DNA from 4 places in the Serratia sp. AR11 genome. Region 1 is predicted to be linked to each of the others. Evidence: predicted binding sites of a transcription regulator. Region 1 holds the regulator's gene; each other region holds the start of a gene.
The links. Region 1 encodes CRP, which controls carbon source genes, mostly activating them, when cyclic AMP is high. Its sites were predicted from a motif close to ATGTGANNNNNNTCACAT; they were not measured.
Positions count from the first base shown of each region.

Region 1 (4,341 bases):
GGCGTTTCGCTCGGCGGCAACATGCTGGCCTGTTATCTGGCACAACAGGGCGCCGACAGCCTGCTGCAGGCGGCGGTGGTGGTTTCTGCGCCACTGATGCTGGAACCCTGTTCGTGGCGGATGGACCAAGGCTTCTCGCGGGTCTATCAGCACTACCTGCTCGGGCAGTTGAAACAAAACGCCACCCGCAAACTGCTGCACTATCCTGATACGCTGCCGCTCAAACTGCCGCAGCTCAAGGCATTGCGTCGGATCCGCGACTTTGATGATGCCATTACCTCGCGCATCCATGGCTTTAGCGACGCCACCGATTATTACCGCCGTTGCAGCGCCCTGCCGTTGTTACCGTCGATCCAAACGCCGCTGTTGATCATCCATGCCAAGGACGATCCTTTTATGACCGACGAAGTGATCCCCGAAACCGCCACGCTGCCGCACAATATTGAATATCAATTGACCGAGTTTGGCGGTCACGTCGGTTTTGTCGGCGGCACATTGAAAAAACCCCATATGTGGCTGGAATACCGTATTCCATCCTGGCTTGCCCCTTACCTGGAAACAACCAAGTGATCATCCCCTGGAAAGAACTGGAAACCGAGACCCTCAATAGCCTGATCGAGTCCTTTGTGCTGCGCGAAGGTACCGACTACGGCGAGCATGAACGTTCGCTGGAACAGAAAGTGGAAGACGTGCGCCGCCAGCTGAAAAACGGCGAGGTGCTGCTGGTGTGGTCAGAACTGCATGAGACCATCAACATCATGCCGCGCGGGCAGTTCCGCGCCGGACAAGAAGAAATTTAGTGCTTATCGGTTCTATGACTGACGGAAAAAATCAGGTAACAATGAGGGATTGCAAACCAACGCGCAGTATTTTGCCCTAGGCGAAAGGGTGTCAAACAGACCAATAATGATATCTGACACCGGCGCATTAAACACGGAGTGACCCATCACCATGTCCGCCAAACATCCCGTTATCGCAGTGACCGGCTCCAGCGGTGCCGGCACCACCACCACCAGCGTGGCGTTCCGTAAAATCTTTCAGCAGTTGAACATCCGCGCCGCGGAGCTGGAAGGCGACAGTTTCCATCGCTATACCCGGCCGGAAATGGACGCGGCGATCCGCAAAGCGCGCGATCTTGGCCGTCATATCAGCTATTTCGGCCCCGAGGCCAACGACTTTGGCCTGCTGCAACAAAGCTTTAGCGAGTACGGCACCAACGGCACCGGCCGTTCACGCAAGTATCTGCACACCTACGATGAAGCGGTACCCTATAACCAGGTTCCCGGTACCTTTACCCCGTGGGAAGCCTTACCGGCACCGACCGACGTGCTGTTTTATGAAGGGCTGCACGGCGGCGTAGTGACCGAGCACAACGACGTGGCCAAGCATGTCGATTTGCTGGTCGGCGTGGTGCCTATCGTTAACCTGGAATGGATCCAAAAGTTAATCCGCGATACCGGCGAGCGCGGCCACTCTCGTGAAGCGGTGATGGATTCGGTGGTACGTTCGATGGAAGACTACATCAACTACATCACGCCGCAGTTTTCCCGCACCCATATCAACTTCCAGCGGGTGCCGACGGTAGATACCTCCAACCCGTTCGCCGCCAAGGCGATCCCCTCGCTGGACGAGAGCTTTGTGGTGATCCACTTCCGCGGCCTGGATCAGATCGATTTCCCTTATCTGCTGGCGATGCTGCAGGGTTCTTTTATCTCGCATATCAATACGCTGGTGGTGCCGGGCGGCAAAATGGGGCTGGCGATGGAGTTGATTATGGCGCCGCTGGTGCAGCAACTGCTGGAAGGCAAAAAAATCGAATAGCTTACCGGAGCGCGGCAACAAGCCGCGCTCCTTTATCCGTCAGGACACTGCGCGGATCTCAAAGCTGTGGGTCACGCTGGCAGCCTTGCTCAGCATCAATGACACCGAACAGTATTTCTCGGCGGAAAGATTCACCGCGCGCTCGACAATTTTGTCACTTAAATCTTTACCGGTGACGATGAAATGCAGGTTGATATGGGTAAACAGTCGTGGCGCCTCCTCACGCCGCTCGGAGGTTAATTTCACCTCGCAGTCGCGCACATCGTTACGTCCTTTTTGCAGGATCGACACCACATCTATCGCGCTGCAACCTCCCACCGACATCAGTACCATTTCCATTGGGCTGGGGGCTTTATCCCCGGCGTTGCCGTCCATCAGCACCTGATGGCCAGACGCGGATTCACCCAGAAACGTCAACCCTTCCACCCACTTAACTCTTGCCTGCATACTGGTCACTCCGGTTAATTTCTTAAAATCAGACTACGCTTTCGCATAGAAACTGGCAACGGAACCTGATGCTAATCATGCTGAAGCGAGACAACACAAGACACCCGCCTCACTCTGTGCTACAAACAGAGCCGCAATAAATCTTTCCGGGACACTGATTTCAGGGAAACTCCCAGGGAAAGGCTCCTTTACCGGTATGTTAACAGAATGTAGCTTGCAGCTCTCCCGGCAAGTTAATATGCTAGGGCGACAGCGTATATTTATGACACGCCTCAAAACCTGCTGACAGCCACCATTAAAAGAACGGCGACAGCACGTTTTACAGGGAACTCTGACCCCTGTGACACAAGGCAGCGATAACAACAGAGGATAACAGCGAATGGTTCTCGGCAAACCGCAAACAGACCCTACTCTCGAATGGTTCCTGTCTCATTGCCATATCCACAAATATCCATCCAAAAGTACGCTGATTCACCAAGGTGAAAAGGCTGAAACGCTTTACTACATCGTCAAAGGCTCCGTCGCGGTGCTGATTAAGGATGAAGAGGGTAAAGAGATGATCCTGTCCTACCTTAACCAGGGGGATTTCATCGGCGAGCTTGGATTATTTGAAGAAGGTCAGGAGCGTAGCGCCTGGGTTAGGGCGAAAACCGCCTGTGAAGTGGCTGAAATTTCCTATAAGAAATTCCGCCAGTTGATTCAGGTTAACCCGGACATCCTGATGCGCCTGTCAGCTCAGATGGCAAACCGTCTGCAGATCACATCTGAGAAAGTGGGTAACCTTGCTTTCCTGGACGTTACGGGCCGCATCGCGCAAACCCTGCTGAACCTGGCGAAACAGCCTGATGCCATGACCCACCCGGATGGTATGCAGATTAAAATTACCCGCCAGGAAATTGGCCAGATCGTCGGTTGCTCACGTGAAACCGTGGGTCGTATTCTGAAAATGCTGGAAGATCAAAACCTGATCTCCGCCCACGGCAAAACTATTGTCGTTTACGGCACGCGTTAATCACTGAAAAAACGGCGCGATGATTCGCGCCGTTTTTTTATGCCCCGAGTCATCATGTGGCGCCGACTGATCTACCACCCGGAAGTTAATTACGCACTGCGGCAAACGCTGGTGCTTTGCCTGCCGGTACTGTTTGGCTTGCTGATAGGCCAACTGCAATATGGCCTGCTATTTTCCCTGGTTCCCGCCTGCTGTAACATCGCCGGGCTGGACACGCCTCACAAACGTTTTTTCAAACGCCTGATCGTCGGCGGTTCACTGTTCGCACTCAGCAGTTTGTTACTGCAGCAAGCCCTGTTATGGCAGTTGCCGCTGCCGATACTGATGCTCGGCCTGGCGCTGCTGCTCGGCGTCAGCGGTGAAATCAGCCCGTTACACGCCCGTCTGCTGCCCGCTGCGCTGGTTGCCGCCATCTTCTCCCTCAGCATGGCCGGTTCAGTACCGCTTTGGCATGCGCCGCTGTTATATGTGGTCGGCACCGCCTGGTACGGGCTGTTCACCTGGTTCTGGTTCAAACTGTGGAAAGAGCAGCCGATGCGCGAGTCGCTCAATCAGCTCTATCTGGAGTTGGCGGACTACTTCGAGGCCAAATACTCACTGCTGACCCAGCATACCGATCCACAGACCGCGTTACCGCCGTTGTTGGTTCGTCAGCAAAAGGTGATGGATCTGATTACTCTGCTGTATCAGCAGCTAAACTTTCTGCCGCACGCCAGTAACCTCGAGCAAAAACGTCTGCAACGAACCTTTCAGGTCGCGCTGGATTTGCAGGAACACATCACCGTCAGCCTGCACCTGCCGGAAGAAGTACAAAAGCTGGTGGAACAGAGCCAGGCCGAAGCGATTATCCGCCGCAACGCACAGGTGATTGCCGGCCGGCTACGCACGGTGGCGCACGATATTCTCTATCACCAGCATTCGCAGCGCTTCAATATGGGCAATGAACTGGCAGCATTGGAAAAAGTAGCGGCACAGCACCCGGATAATCCGGTGGGTCAGTTCTGCTACTACCACTTCAGTCGCATCGCCCGTCTGCTGCGTACTCAGCATCCACTCTATCG
Region 1 is NZ_CM150739.1:5,099,192-5,103,532, forward strand. Features, by position in the region: gene ACSOSI_RS24130 (hydrolase) at 1-570, shown strand, start outside; gene ACSOSI_RS24135 (YheU family protein) at 567-800, shown strand; gene ACSOSI_RS24140 (phosphoribulokinase) at 952-1,821, shown strand; gene ACSOSI_RS24145 (OsmC family protein) at 1,861-2,268, opposite strand; gene crp (cAMP-activated global transcriptional regulator CRP) at 2,648-3,280, shown strand; gene ACSOSI_RS24155 (YccS/YhfK family putative transporter) at 3,335-4,341, shown strand, end outside.

Region 2 (4,341 bases), 2.4 Mb from region 1:
AAGGGTTGAATAATTTTTACCGCTTTTTTTTATTAATGGCGCCACTGTTAACCCTGCGTTTTTATTAAGGTTATGTAATGATTTCAGTCTAACCTGACGAAAATCTTTAGAAGATTGCAGTTTGTAAGAAAGTAAAAACAAACGCGTTTACTGTTGCACATCCGCGCTGTCGTTTAACTCCGGTTTAACTTCCTGCCCTTGTTCAGGCTGCGGGGCGTTGGCCGGGTCAAATATATGGTCGAGGATCGCCCGCGCGGTCGGCCCTGCCACCACACCGTCGCCACCACCGTTTTCCAGAATCAGCGCCATCGCCACCCGTGGATTTTTATAGGGGGCAAACAGCGTATAGAAGATATGGTCACGCAGCCGCACCGGGATCATTTTGGCGTTATAGGTCTGATTCTCTTTCAGCCCAAACACCTGCGAAGTCCCGGACTTGGCGGCAATTTGGTACGGCGCGGTGTGGAACAGCTTGTAGCCGGTCCCGTTTGGCAGGTTGGCCATGCCATACATGCCGTTGCGCACAATGCCCCAATACGGCGATTTGGCATCGCCAATCTGCGCGGCCTGCTTCGGCGGTTGATAGAGGTTCACCTGGCGCCCCTGACGCATGGAATACAACAGATGAGGCGTCTTCACCTTGCCGTTATTGATAAGCGTGGTGAGTGCCTTCACCATCTGGATTGGCGTGGCGACCCAATAACCCTGGCCGATGCCCACCGAGATAGTGTCCCCCTGGTACCAGGTTTTTTTATGCACCCGCTGCTTCCATTCGCGGCTTGGCAAGACACCGCGATATTCTTCGTTAAGGTCAATTCCGGTAGCCTGGCCGTAACCAAACTTGCTCAGCCAGCTATGAATGCGGTCAATGCCCATTTCATAGGCCACCTGATAGAAGAAGGTATCGGCGGACTCTTCAATCGCCTTGGTCACGTTCAGCATCCCATGGCCGCTTTTTAACCAATCGCGATAGCGACGCTGGGTACCCGGCAACGTCCAGGTCGGTGCGCCAAAGAAGGTGGTATTGGGGGTGATCACCCCGGCGAACAGTGCAGAGGTCGCCATGTAGGGTTTCACTGTGGATGCCGGTGGGTACAGCCCCTGGGTTACGCGGTTTATCAGCGGCAAATCGGGGTTAGCCAACAGAGATTTATAGGCGGAGTAACTGATGCCCTTCACGAAAGGATTGGGATCGTAGCTGGGGCTGGAAACCATCGCCAGAATACCGCCGTCACGCGGGTCTTCAACCACCACTGCCGCTCGCTGCCCTTTGAGCACCGATTCGATATATTGCTGCAGCGGCAGATCGAGCGTCAGGTAAATGTTTTTGCCCGCCTGCGGCGGCTGCTCCTTCAGCAGACGTATCACCCGGCCGTGGTTATCCACCTCCACTTCCTGATAGCCGGTGGTGCCGTGCAGTTCAGACTCGTAATAAGCCTCAATGCCCTGCTTGCCGATATTGTGGTCGGCGGCATAGTTCTCACTCAGACCGGCTTTATCCAGCCGCTTCAAGTCACTATCATTGATTTTCGACACGTAACCCACCACGTGGGCCAGTTCGGCACCGTACGGATATTCCCGTTGCTGGTAGGTATCGATGGTTACCCCATCAAAGCGGTACTGATTGACCGCAAAGCGCGCCACCTCGGTCTCGGTCAGCCCGCTTTTCAGCGTCACCGGCTTGTAGCGACCGTTATGGTGCATATCATCGCGAAAGGCGGTGATATCTTCCGGGGTCAGATCGACAATCGGCGTCAGCTCTTGCAGCAACGCGGTCATGTTTTCGATTTTGCTGGGAATGATCTGGATTTGGTACAGCGTAATATTACGCACCAGCGGGGTGCCATTGCGGTCGAAGATCAGCCCACGACTCGGGGCAATCGGCACCATTTTAATGTCGTTCTGATTGGAGCGAGTTTGGTAGAACCCATGCTGTTTGACCTGTAATCGATACAGGTTGGCGACCAGCACGCCAAAACAGGCGACGACCAGCACCATTGCCACGCCGGCACGGCGAATAAACAGCATTTCCTCTGCGGAATGGTCACGAATTTTATCTTTTAATAGGGCCATGCGTGGCGAGTTACCTGTCAGACGTCACAATTTCCCAAGATAAATCAGGGCAGTGAAAAGTCGGCAAGCATAGCGTTATTGGCAAAGGCTCCCCATTAAAAGGTTGCTAATGAAATGGCATAAATGTTTCAGCATGTTGGAATGTTACCAAATGCCGATTTTTCTGCCGCTCAGGGATTGAGCCGTGATTTATGCCGGGCTACAATGTGACGCAGATCACACTAATTCATTTTTGCCCGCACGGCCCCCCGCCGACTGCGGCTTTTTCCAAGGACCATGTTCGATGAGTGCCATTGCCACAGGTTTTATCATGATGCGCTGGGAGTTACTGAGCGCCGTTATGATGTTTATGTCCAGCCAGCTAAACGTCGTTTGCCGCAAGACCAGCCGCAACGGCATGGCATTTATGTTCAGCAGCCTGGGGCTGTTCACCACCTGCTGGTTCGTCATGGGCCTGATGGGCATCAGTTTCAGCCAGGAAGGCTTTACGCAGTTCTGGTCCCACGCCTGGGATATGTATGTCGAAGTGGTCAGCAACACCCCCACCGACTGGCCACTGCCCTGAGCCAGAATGGAGAGGCAAGGCGTGACGCGTTTTGCCTGTCGTCTTTCTTGCGTTTGAACGTCGGTGGTAACATCCCGTTATTACCCAAAGGTTCATAAAATAAATAAAATATAAAGTAGCCGTCTGAAACGCATACCGGCTTATGCTGGCCCCAGACAACCTTGTCACACTGACGGGAAGGCAAACTTCCTGCTCACCTTTCCTGTTCCCCCCTTAATTAATCCAGAATCCGGCTTAATACTTAACCGATGACTGGCCTGGCTGATGGATAGCCATGCGCCGCCATCAGGATGCGTCATGATTTCTGCTTCTGCCCGTATTGCCGACAACAGCGTGATTGAGCCAGGCGTGATTATCGGTGCCCGCGTGAGTATCGGCCCTTTTTGCTTCATTTCCGCCGGGGTTGAGATAGGTGAAGGCACCACTATCGCCTCGCACACGGTGATTAATGGCCTGACGCGCATCGGCCGCGACAATGTTATCGGTCAGTTTTCCTCGATCGGCGAAGCCAGCCAGGATCTGAAATATGCCGGTGAGCCGACCACGCTGACCATTGGCGATCGCAATCGCATCGGCAAATACGCCACCCTGCATCGCGGTACGCTGCAAGGCTGCCAACGCACCGTCATCGGTCATGACAACGACCTGCGCGACAATGTGCATGTTGCCCATGACTGCATCATCGGTGACGGCGCTTACCTTGGCGATCACAGCGGCCTGGCGGGTCATGTTGAATTAGGCGATGCCGTCTGGGTCGGCGTTCGGTGCGCGGTACATCAGTTTTGCATTATCGGTGCCCATGCGCGATTAGCCGACGCCACCCTTCTGGTGCAGGACCTGCCTCCCTTTGTGCAGGCTGGCGGTCATCGCGCCAAACCTGATGGTCTGCATCTGGCTGCACCGGCTTTTCTGGCCGCCGATCCGCAACAGCAACGGGTGATTCACTCGCTGTATGACATGCTCTACCACCGGGCGATGCCGCTGGAGGAGGTTCGGCAGGAAGTGACTCACCTCAGCGTGGAATACCCGCTGCTGAGCCTGTTCCTCGACTTCTTCACGCGCTCGACGCGCGGCATTATCCGCTGAGCAACGTGGCCGCTATGCCACCTTATGGCAACGCACCGCTGAGCCACCCAGATTAACCCGCAAGTTTTGCGGTAGTTGGCAGCCTTCTCCGGCATAAGGGCAACGTTCGCGGAAGAAACACCCCTGCGGCAACTGGCGGTTGCCCGGCAGTTCGCCCTTGCGATCTTCAATCGTGCTGTCGGTCAATGAGCGCCCTGCGCGAGGCACCGAATCCAGCAGCAACCGGGTATAGGGATGCTGCGGCTGACTCAGTACCTGCGCGGTCGGGCCCAGTTCCACAATTTGCCCCAGATACATCACGGCGACACGGTCACTCATGTGCTGAATCACCGAGACGTTATGCGAAATCAGCACATAGGTCAGATTGCGTTGGCGCTGCAATTCCACCAATAAATTGAGGATCTGCGCCTGCACCGAGATATCCAGCGCCGAGGTCGGTTCATCCAACACAATGATATCCGGTTGCGAAGATAGCGCACGAGCAATGGAGATACGCTGCCGCTGTCCGCCGGAAAACTCGTGTGGCAAGCGGTCAATCGCCTCTGGCCGCAGGCCGACCTGTTGCGCCAGTTCCGCCGCCTGTGCCCGCCGCTGCACCACGCTGGTATGCTGCTGCA
Region 2 is NZ_CM150739.1:2,652,783-2,657,123, reverse strand. Features, by position in the region: gene ACSOSI_RS12655 (penicillin-binding transpeptidase domain-containing protein) at 1-45, opposite strand, end outside; gene mrdA (penicillin-binding protein 2) at 148-2,073, opposite strand; gene ACSOSI_RS12645 (YjcB family protein) at 2,357-2,638, shown strand; gene lpxA (acyl-ACP--UDP-N-acetylglucosamine O-acyltransferase) at 2,936-3,724, shown strand; gene ACSOSI_RS12635 (oligopeptide/dipeptide ABC transporter ATP-binding protein) at 3,737-4,341, opposite strand, start outside.
Region 2: ACSOSI_RS12645 (YjcB family protein) is a predicted target of CRP. The motif match lies at 2,278-2,295, and genes of this name have one in related genera.

Region 3 (4,341 bases), 2.0 Mb from region 1:
TGATGGTGATGAACCTCAATGGTGCGTTGTTGCGCCGCATCTTTGATCAGGCTGAAGGCGTCCGGCTGGGTATAAACCCGGTCGGTCTGGCCGACAAAGGTCACGTCACCCACCTGGCGAGCTTCTGCGCCGCCGGCAACCTTATCGATATAGGGTTCGCCGAGCCCGGCAACTTTAACCTGCCCGATATCACCGATCTGGAAGTAGGTGTGCAACGCCGCGGTTGCCTGATAGTCGCCGTGGGATTCCAGCTCAATTTCGCATTCCTCACCCAGTTTGAAGCGGGCAATCAGCGTAAAGGCATGTGGCCACAGGCTGCGGGTCTGCTCATTGTCTTTCAGCGTGAAGGTCAGTATAACGCCGTTGTCGTCTTCATCATGCGCGGTCAGAGTCCACGGCTGATTGCGTGCGAAACCGTGTGAAGGTTTTGCTACCGGGCCAAACCAGGGCCAGCAGATAGGCACGCCGCCACGGATGGCGTTGCCCTTTTTAAAGGGGGTGTTATTGCTCAGCCAAATAACCGGTTTTTCACCGCTAGGTTGCCAGGCCAACAGATGCGCACCCTGAAGTGAGATAGCGGCACGCACTTTCGGATGGGAAACCACTACGACAGGCAGTTCATCGAGCTGGCGCTGACTGATAAAAGGGGAAATTTGTTCGGTAACGGGTAGGGTGAAAATCTTTTCGTTCATCGGGTTGCCTTTTGTTCGCCGTAGAAACAAAAAAAGGGTGACAAAAATGTCACCCTCATCATCAGCTTAACATCAATCCATTATTTGGAGATGTGAGCGATCAGATCCAGAACCTTGTTGGAATAGCCGGTTTCGTTGTCGTACCAGGAAACCAGTTTCACGAAGGTGTCGCTCAGAGCGATACCGGCTTTGGCATCGAATACGGAAGTCAGAGTTTCGCCGTTGAAATCGGTAGAAACTACTTCGTCTTCGGTGTAACCCAGTACGCCTTTCAGCTCGCCTTCAGAAGCGGCTTTGATAGCAGCACAGATTTCTTTGTAAGAAGCTGGTTTTGCCAGACGAGCAGTCAGGTCAACCACAGACACGTTCGGAGTTGGAACGCGGAACGCCATACCGGTCAGTTTGCCGTTCAGTTCTGGGATAACTTTACCTACTGCTTTAGCAGCACCGGTAGAAGAAGGGATGATGTTCTGGGATGCGCCGCGGCCGCCGCGCCAGTCTTTGTGAGACGGGCCATCAACAGTTTTCTGAGTTGCGGTAGTTGCATGCACAGTGGTCATCAGAGCTTCAACGATACCGAACTTGTCGTTGATAACTTTAGCCAGTGGTGCCAGGCAGTTGGTGGTGCAAGAAGCGTTAGAAACGATTTCCTGGCCAGCGTAGGATTTGTGGTTAACACCCATAACGAACATTGGGGTGTCGTCTTTGGATGGGCCAGTCAGAACAACTTTCTTAGCGCCTGCAGCGATATGTTTACGTGCAGTTTCGTCAGTCAGGAACAGGCCAGTTGCTTCAGCAACGACGTCAACGTTGACTTCGTTCCACTTCAGGTTAGCCGGATCTCTTTCTGAGGTACAACGGATGGTTTTACCGTTAACAACCAGGTGGCCGTCTTTAACTTCTACAGTGCCGTTGAAGCGGCCGTGAGTAGAGTCATATTTCAGCATGTAAGCCATGTACTCTGCGTCTAACAGGTCGTTGATTGCAACGATTTCGATGTCAGAACGTTCTTGAGCAGCACGAAAAACAATGCGACCGATACGGCCAAAACCGTTGATACCTACTTTGATAGTCATATATTCCACCAGCTATTTGTTAGTGAATAAAAGGTTGCCTGTAAAATTACAAAAACCTTACCAAGCGTCAAGCGGAATCGTGTCAATTCTTGCTGCAAATCAAACCTGGAAGCCGGGTTTGAGTGCTTATTGCACATTCCGTTTGCGTTCGGCCTCATCCGTTATATGGGGTCAAACCGCTAAGTATAAAGTCAGCCTGTTTAAGATATGTGATCGGTATCACATATTGTCATGACGTGACCTTTATGGGCTACAGTTTAGGCCAAAAAGCGCTGCAGTGTTGTTAATTTTTTGTTATTATTACTCATTGTTTTCGTTGACATTATCCACATTCAGAGAAACGCACAAATGGCTAAAGAGACAACCCCTGACCATCCGGCCACGGAACTGAATGAAATCCAACGTTATGTGACTCAGGAACGTGGTACCGAGGCGCCGTATTCCGGCAAATTGCTGCACAACAAGCGCGAGGGCGTGTACCATTGCCTGTGCTGCAACCAACCGCTGTTCTACTCCGACAGCAAGTATGATTCCGGCTGTGGCTGGCCGAGCTTCTATCAGCCGGTTTCCGACGATGCTATTCGTTATCTTGATGATAATACGCATAATATGCATCGCGTTGAGATCCGCTGTGGGCATTGCGACGCACACCTGGGGCATGTCTTCCCCGATGGCCCGCAGCCAACCGGTGAGCGTTTTTGCGTTAACTCGGCGTCGCTGAGCTTTACCGACGGTGAGAACGGCGACAAAACCGCCGGCTGACGGATTATTCAGTGAGAAAAATCGATTCAGCTAATTATTCTTCCAAGAGTGAGGAAATGCTCTGATGGACGTAAAAGATCTGATTGCCGCCATGACGCCGGAAATCTATCAGCGACTGGTACTGGCCGTTGAGTTGGGCAAGTGGCCGGATGGCGTAGCGCTAACGCCGGAACAGAAAGAAAACAGTCTGCAGGCGGTGATGCTGTGGCAGTCATTGCACAACGCTGACCCGCAGCATATGAGTATCGGCACTGACGGACAGATCGTGATGAAGAGTAAGCAGGAGCTGAAACAGCAGTTCATTGCTGAACCGCTGGTCAAGTTAAAGCCACAGTAAGTCTGACAGCTGGGCGATGCGAACATCGCCCGCTGAATTACTGTTTCCCGCCGTTAATCCCCAGCGATTCCGCCAGTTGATGTGCTAACCGGTTATTGTCGTCTGCGCCATATTCCCAGAACATCGCACCGCCCAACCCCTTGCTTTTGATGTAGTCAGCCTTGAGTGCAACCGAACGTGGGTTCTCGTAGGAAATAGCGAACAGCGGCTTGCCCTCGGCGGATTTCATCGTCAGATAAGGCACCTGGGCGTCACTGTCCCAATGGGCGGTGAAGCGCCGTTGGGGATCGTTTAGCAGCTTGCTGACGATATCGTTGTATTTGAAATAGCTGTCCTTGGTCAGATCCAGCCCCATAGCCTTGAACACGGCAGTTTCGCGTGCGGTGAAGTAGGGTTGGGTGACCGGGTTTTTGGCCGCGTCCGCTTTGTCCCAATTGATGCCTGGCTCGGTAGCCCGCTTTGGCACCCGGCCATAGAAACCAATGCCCAGGTTCAACTGAGCAGGTTTTAACCCGGCGGCCAGATAGTTATCCACCACAAAATTGGCGCTGTAACGATCGGCAGCGGCGACGGTTGGCCATTGTTTGGAGTCATACAGATTGGAGTTGAAGTATTGGGTGCCGTACGCCATATCGTAAGTCATCAGGTTGATGTAATCGAGGTAGGGCGCAATGCCTTTAACATCGACCCATTCCTGCGGGCTTTTCACGTTGGCCCCGACGGCGATGGTCAGCAACTTGCCTTTATCCAATGCTTTATGCAGCTCTGCCAGCAACAGCGTGAAGTTGGCACGATCCGCCGGTTGGCTTTCGACCAGTCCCCAGGCACCGTTAACCGGGTATTCCCAGTCGAGATCGATGCCGTCCAGATGATATTGCTTGATGACCTGCTGCACCGAGCGGATAAACACCGCCCGGCTTTCCGCTGTGGCGGCTGCGCCTGAGAACCCGCGTGCGCCCCAGCCACCGACGGACAGCAAGACTTTCAGCTCCGGGTTCTGTTTACGCAGTACCGGCAACAGTTGCAAATCCGCCATCACCTTGGGTGACAGATAAATTTGGTGCAGGCGGGATGGATCTTTTAACGCCGGGTTGGTTTCCTGTTTCTCGTCGTTGTAGATCAGACCGAAAGAGTAATTGAGGTGGGTAATTTGTGTGACGTCGAGCTTGTTGATATCGCCACCAGGGCCGGCGGTAACATCACCGCCACCGTTGAAATAACCGACGGAAAGGTAAGAAGCGGCATGAGCCATGCCGGCACCAGCCATACCAAGCTGCACCGCTACCAGCAAAGGCAGCAGTTTACGGGTTAATACCATGTCATCTCCTTTGGTCGGCAAGGCCGACCGAAACCGCCTGAGGCGGTAACATAAAGCCGGGCTCAATGGGCCCCGGATGCGTATAACTTACTGATGCCAATGCATCAGCGGTCATAACAGCAAAAGCGCCGCACGCGAACAAGATGTAATCACAGG
Region 3 is NZ_CM150739.1:3,079,675-3,084,015, reverse strand. Features, by position in the region: gene ACSOSI_RS14525 (D-hexose-6-phosphate mutarotase) at 1-692, opposite strand, end outside; gene gapA (glyceraldehyde-3-phosphate dehydrogenase) at 773-1,768, opposite strand; gene msrB (peptide-methionine (R)-S-oxide reductase MsrB) at 2,117-2,530, shown strand; gene ACSOSI_RS14510 (YeaC family protein) at 2,595-2,867, shown strand; gene chiD (chitinase ChiD) at 2,905-4,185, opposite strand.
Region 3: msrB (peptide-methionine (R)-S-oxide reductase MsrB) is a predicted target of CRP. The motif match lies at 1,976-1,993, and genes of this name have one in related genera.

Region 4 (4,341 bases), 1.3 Mb from region 1:
TTCACGCACGTAACCGTCGGTGCGGCAAACCGCGTCCTTGGCTCGCGCATAGTAGGACTCGGTAGTATCAGCCAGTCGCGACTTAACCTCGCTCAATGCCTCTTCGGCATGTGACTTGATGTCGATATAGGCCTGATCGGCGCGATCGCCAGAGTATCTCAACACTTCTTCCAGCGTGTCGCTCAGCATTCTCAGATCGTCATCGAGCGTGGTTTGATCCCTATCCGTATTTCTCGCCATGTTAAGTTCTCCGTGATTAAAAATGATACGGTCCTTAACTATAGACAAGGATCGCCGCTCTTCGCCATCAGACTATTGGCTAAAATCAGAACACCAGCTGTACTTTGGCCGCCTGACTCTTGTCACCGGCAAAGGCCAACGCCTGCGCCAGTTGCTGGTTATCAAATTCGGCAGACAGCAGCGGCAATGGATTGACTGTCCCCTCGGCCAACCAGGCCACCGCCAAATCAAATTCTTCAACAAAACGGAACGAGCCCAGCAGGTTTAACTCTTTGGCGATCAGCAACATCAGCGGGAAATCCGGGAAGCTGCCCCCCATGCCCACCTGTACTACCGTGCCTTTGGCCCGGGTGACTTCCAGGCAGCGCTGCAACGACGACGGATGGCCAGAGACTTCAAAAGCGATATCAAAGTACCCTTTTTCCTGCTGGTAGAGGCTAAAGTCGTCATTGCCGGCATGCAGACAACGGGTTGCCCCCATTTTTTGGGCAATATCCAGACAACGTGGGCTGAGATCGGCACAGACAATTTCGCCGGCGCCCAGCGCCTTCAATGCCGCCACCAGCAGGCAGCCAATTGGGCCAACGCCGGAAACAAACACCTTTTTCCCTGTCACTTCGCCGGGCTGCTTCGCCGCGTGTATCGCCACCGCCAGCGGTTCGGCAAATACCATCACCTTTTCATCACGATCGGCGTCAAAGGCAATACACTGCGCGCTATCGACCACCTTGTACTGGGTGAAGGCACCGTCAACATGCGGGAAATACATCGCGCTGCCGAAGAAACGCATCTGAGTACACTGGTTTTGCTGACTTGCCAGGCAATACTTGCACTGCCCACAGGGTTTGCTGGGGTTTAACGCCACCTTCTGACCCACCGGCAGGCGGGCAGTATCACTGGCCACCACTTCACCGATCACCTCATGGCCGAGCACCATCGGCTGACGCACCTGGAAACTGCCGACTTTGCCTTCCTGGTAATAATGCAGGTCGGAACCGCAGATGCCGCCACGGGTGATTTTCACCAGCGTACCGATCCCCTGATAATCCACTTCCTGCTCCACCACCGCCACGTCATATTTGCCGTTTACCACGCAGGATTGGGTTTGAATTCTCATCATGATTTCTCCTGGGCAAGCGGCTATACCGCCGCGGACATGCCGCCATCGACAAACAGCAGCTGGCCATTAACAAAATCGGAAGCCTGGGACGACAGGAACACCGCCGCACCAATCAGCTCTTGCGGGTCACCCCAGCGGGCGGCCGGGGTGCGCTTGGTCAGCCAGGCGGTAAACTCCGGGTTGTCCACCAGCACCTGAGTCATTTCGGTTTTGAAGTAGCCCGGCGCGATGCCATTAACCTGAATGTTGTAACGCGCCAGTTCAACGCACATGCCCCGCGTCAGCATTTTTACCGCGCCCTTGGAGGCGGCATACGGGGTGATAGTGTCGCGGCCCAGTTCGCTCTGCATCGAACCAATATTGATAATTTTGCCGCTTTGGCGTTGTACCATATGGCGAGCTACGGTTTGCGACACTATAAATACCGCCTTCTGGTTGACGGCGATAATGTCATCCCAGTCTTTTTCCGGGAACTCGGTAAAGGGATGACGCCGCTGGATCCCGGCGTTATTGATCAGCACGTCAATGCCGCCACTTTCCGCCTCAATCCGTTCAATGGCGGCATGGATAGCCTGCGAGTCGGTGACGTCAAAAGCCGCAGCATCGGCGCGAAAACCTTCGCGTCGCAGTGTTTCAACGGCGCGCTGGGCGTTTTCCTGCGTGGTGGCATTAACCAGAATATGGGCGCCATACTGCGCCAGCCCACGAGCCAGCAAAAAACCAATGCCGCGAGAAGCGCCGGTAATCAGTATTTTTTTGTTATCCAGTGAAAATAAATTGTTCATAACGTTCCCCGGCGATGTCATTTGGATAGGACTGACGCCTATCTCAGCGGATCATCGCCGGTAAAAACGTGATAAAGATCACTTAAAATCGTGTTACTAAAAGCTGTTACCTTTAACGTGAAGCCACGCATTCCGGCCAGCCAGCCCATTCATACACTTCATTGAAAAATAGGGATTTTATACTTTATAACGCCGATTGTTATCACCAGATCGATTTGTTAACATGACAGAATTCGCGATCTTTGCGCCCCACCCTGTTAAGGCCCCAGAATGAAGAACCAACGCGTCACGCTGCAGGATATTGCACTGCTCGCCGGTGTGACCAAAATGACCGTCAGCCGCTATCTGCGTACGCCGGACAAGGTGGCTGCCGAAACGGCTGCGAAAATTGCCCAGGTGATGAAAGAAGTTAACTTCACCGACAGCGATGAGGCGCGTTCATCCCAAAAGCCGCGCATTGGCGTGCTGATCCCCTCCTTCAACAACCAGATTTTTGCCGATCTGTTGGCCGGCATCGAATCCATCACCCTCGAACACGGCTATCAAACTCTGGTGGTTAACTATGACTACAGCCGGCAGCGGGAAGAAGAACAGATTATCCAACTGCTGGCCTACCCCATCGCCGGGTTGATCCTCACCGATTCGGAGCACACTCTGCGGGCGGAAAAATATCTGGCGGCAACCAAAATCCCGGTGGCGCAGGTAATGAGTCTTGAAGGGCCCGAGGGGCGGATCGCCGTGGGGTTTGATAACTATCAGGCGGGTTTTGACATGACCGAAGCGCTGCTCGCCAGCGGGAAACGCCAGGTGGTTTACTTTGGTGCCATGTCCGACGCACGCGACACCAAACGTTTCCAGGGCTATTGCCGGGCGATGGAAAATCAGGGGCTGACACCACGGCAAATCACGCCGCATCGGGTCTCGTCGGTCTCGGTCGGTTCTGACATGCTGGCCATGGCCCGCCAGCTCTACCCCAGTCTGGACGGCATCTTGTGCACCAATGACGATCTGGCGGTTGGCGTGTTGCAGGCGTGTCTGCGGCTCGGACTAAAGGTGCCACAGGACATTGCGCTGTCAGGTTTTCACGGTCTGGATATTGGCAAGGCCACCACGCCGGGCATCGCCAGCGTGATCACCCCAAGGTTTGATATGGGCAAAGTCGCCACAGAGATTTTACTCAAACGCATCAAAGGGGTGCCGTGCATCGAGCGCGTCGACCTGCACTACCGCATTTCACTCGGCGGCACCATTTAAATCAGCGGTTAACATGCTCGGTAACAGCGCCAGCTTGTTTGGGTTTCTCATTGCGTGCCGCCAGCCAAAGACCGCTGTTTTTCATCGCGTAGCCGAACACCAATCCCACCAGTAGGGAGAGGCTCACCAGCGGCCAGTCGCCGCCACCGGCGAAGGTGGCACAGGCGCCAATAAAGGTGCCGGGCACAAACCCCAACCACTGCTGTTTTGCCTGGATACACATCAGGAAAGCCACGGCGCCGGTCAGCAGGTAGCCGATTATGCTCAAGCCTGGGGCCAATTCGCTACCGTGAATAATCACCATTGCCCAAAATACCCCGCTGCCACAGGTTAGCAAGCTTATCAACAAGCCTTTCAACCCACCCTGTGGGCAAGCAAAATAGGCCGTGCAGCCGAGGAAACCGGCCCAGCTAATCAACCCCAGGCTGACGGCCACCCAGCCCCAAACACCGGAGAGGATCCCGGTTGTCACAGCAATGGCAAAAATAACGTTCATAAACCGACCCGCAGCAGAGAAAGCGCGCAGTTTACTCGAAAATCGGCATTTTCATGTGATGTATTTCACATAAAATATGTAATGAGAAACAAGATAATTACAGGTATGTGGAATTTGTCACAAAAAAAACCAGCGTGGCAAGCACGCTGGAAATGACACACAACAACACCAGGGAAATCGGCTCGCCACATTGCGCAGCGAGAACATATTTATTTCAAGTTTTAGTCAGCAAGACTTCCGCTTAAAAGAACAAGAATATTTCAACGCGGGAAGCCCGCACGGGTCACCATAAAGCTCAAAATCAAGCACACCACGGCACTGACCATAAATAACAGGTTGACCGCCAGATGCAGGCTGGCATGGTCAATCACTACCCCCAACAGAATCGGTACCCAGTTGGCGATATAAGCAATAACATAAAACAGCGAAATCAGTCTTGCATGGCT
Region 4 is NZ_CM150739.1:3,750,809-3,755,149, forward strand. Features, by position in the region: gene elaB (stress response protein ElaB) at 1-240, opposite strand, end outside; gene idnD (L-idonate 5-dehydrogenase) at 326-1,357, opposite strand; gene idnO (gluconate 5-dehydrogenase) at 1,381-2,145, opposite strand; gene ACSOSI_RS17640 (substrate-binding domain-containing protein) at 2,416-3,399, shown strand; gene ACSOSI_RS17645 (DUF1097 domain-containing protein) at 3,401-3,895, opposite strand; gene ACSOSI_RS17650 (MFS transporter) at 4,156-4,341, opposite strand, start outside.
Region 4: idnO (gluconate 5-dehydrogenase) is a predicted target of CRP. The motif match lies at 2,212-2,229, and genes of this name have one in related genera.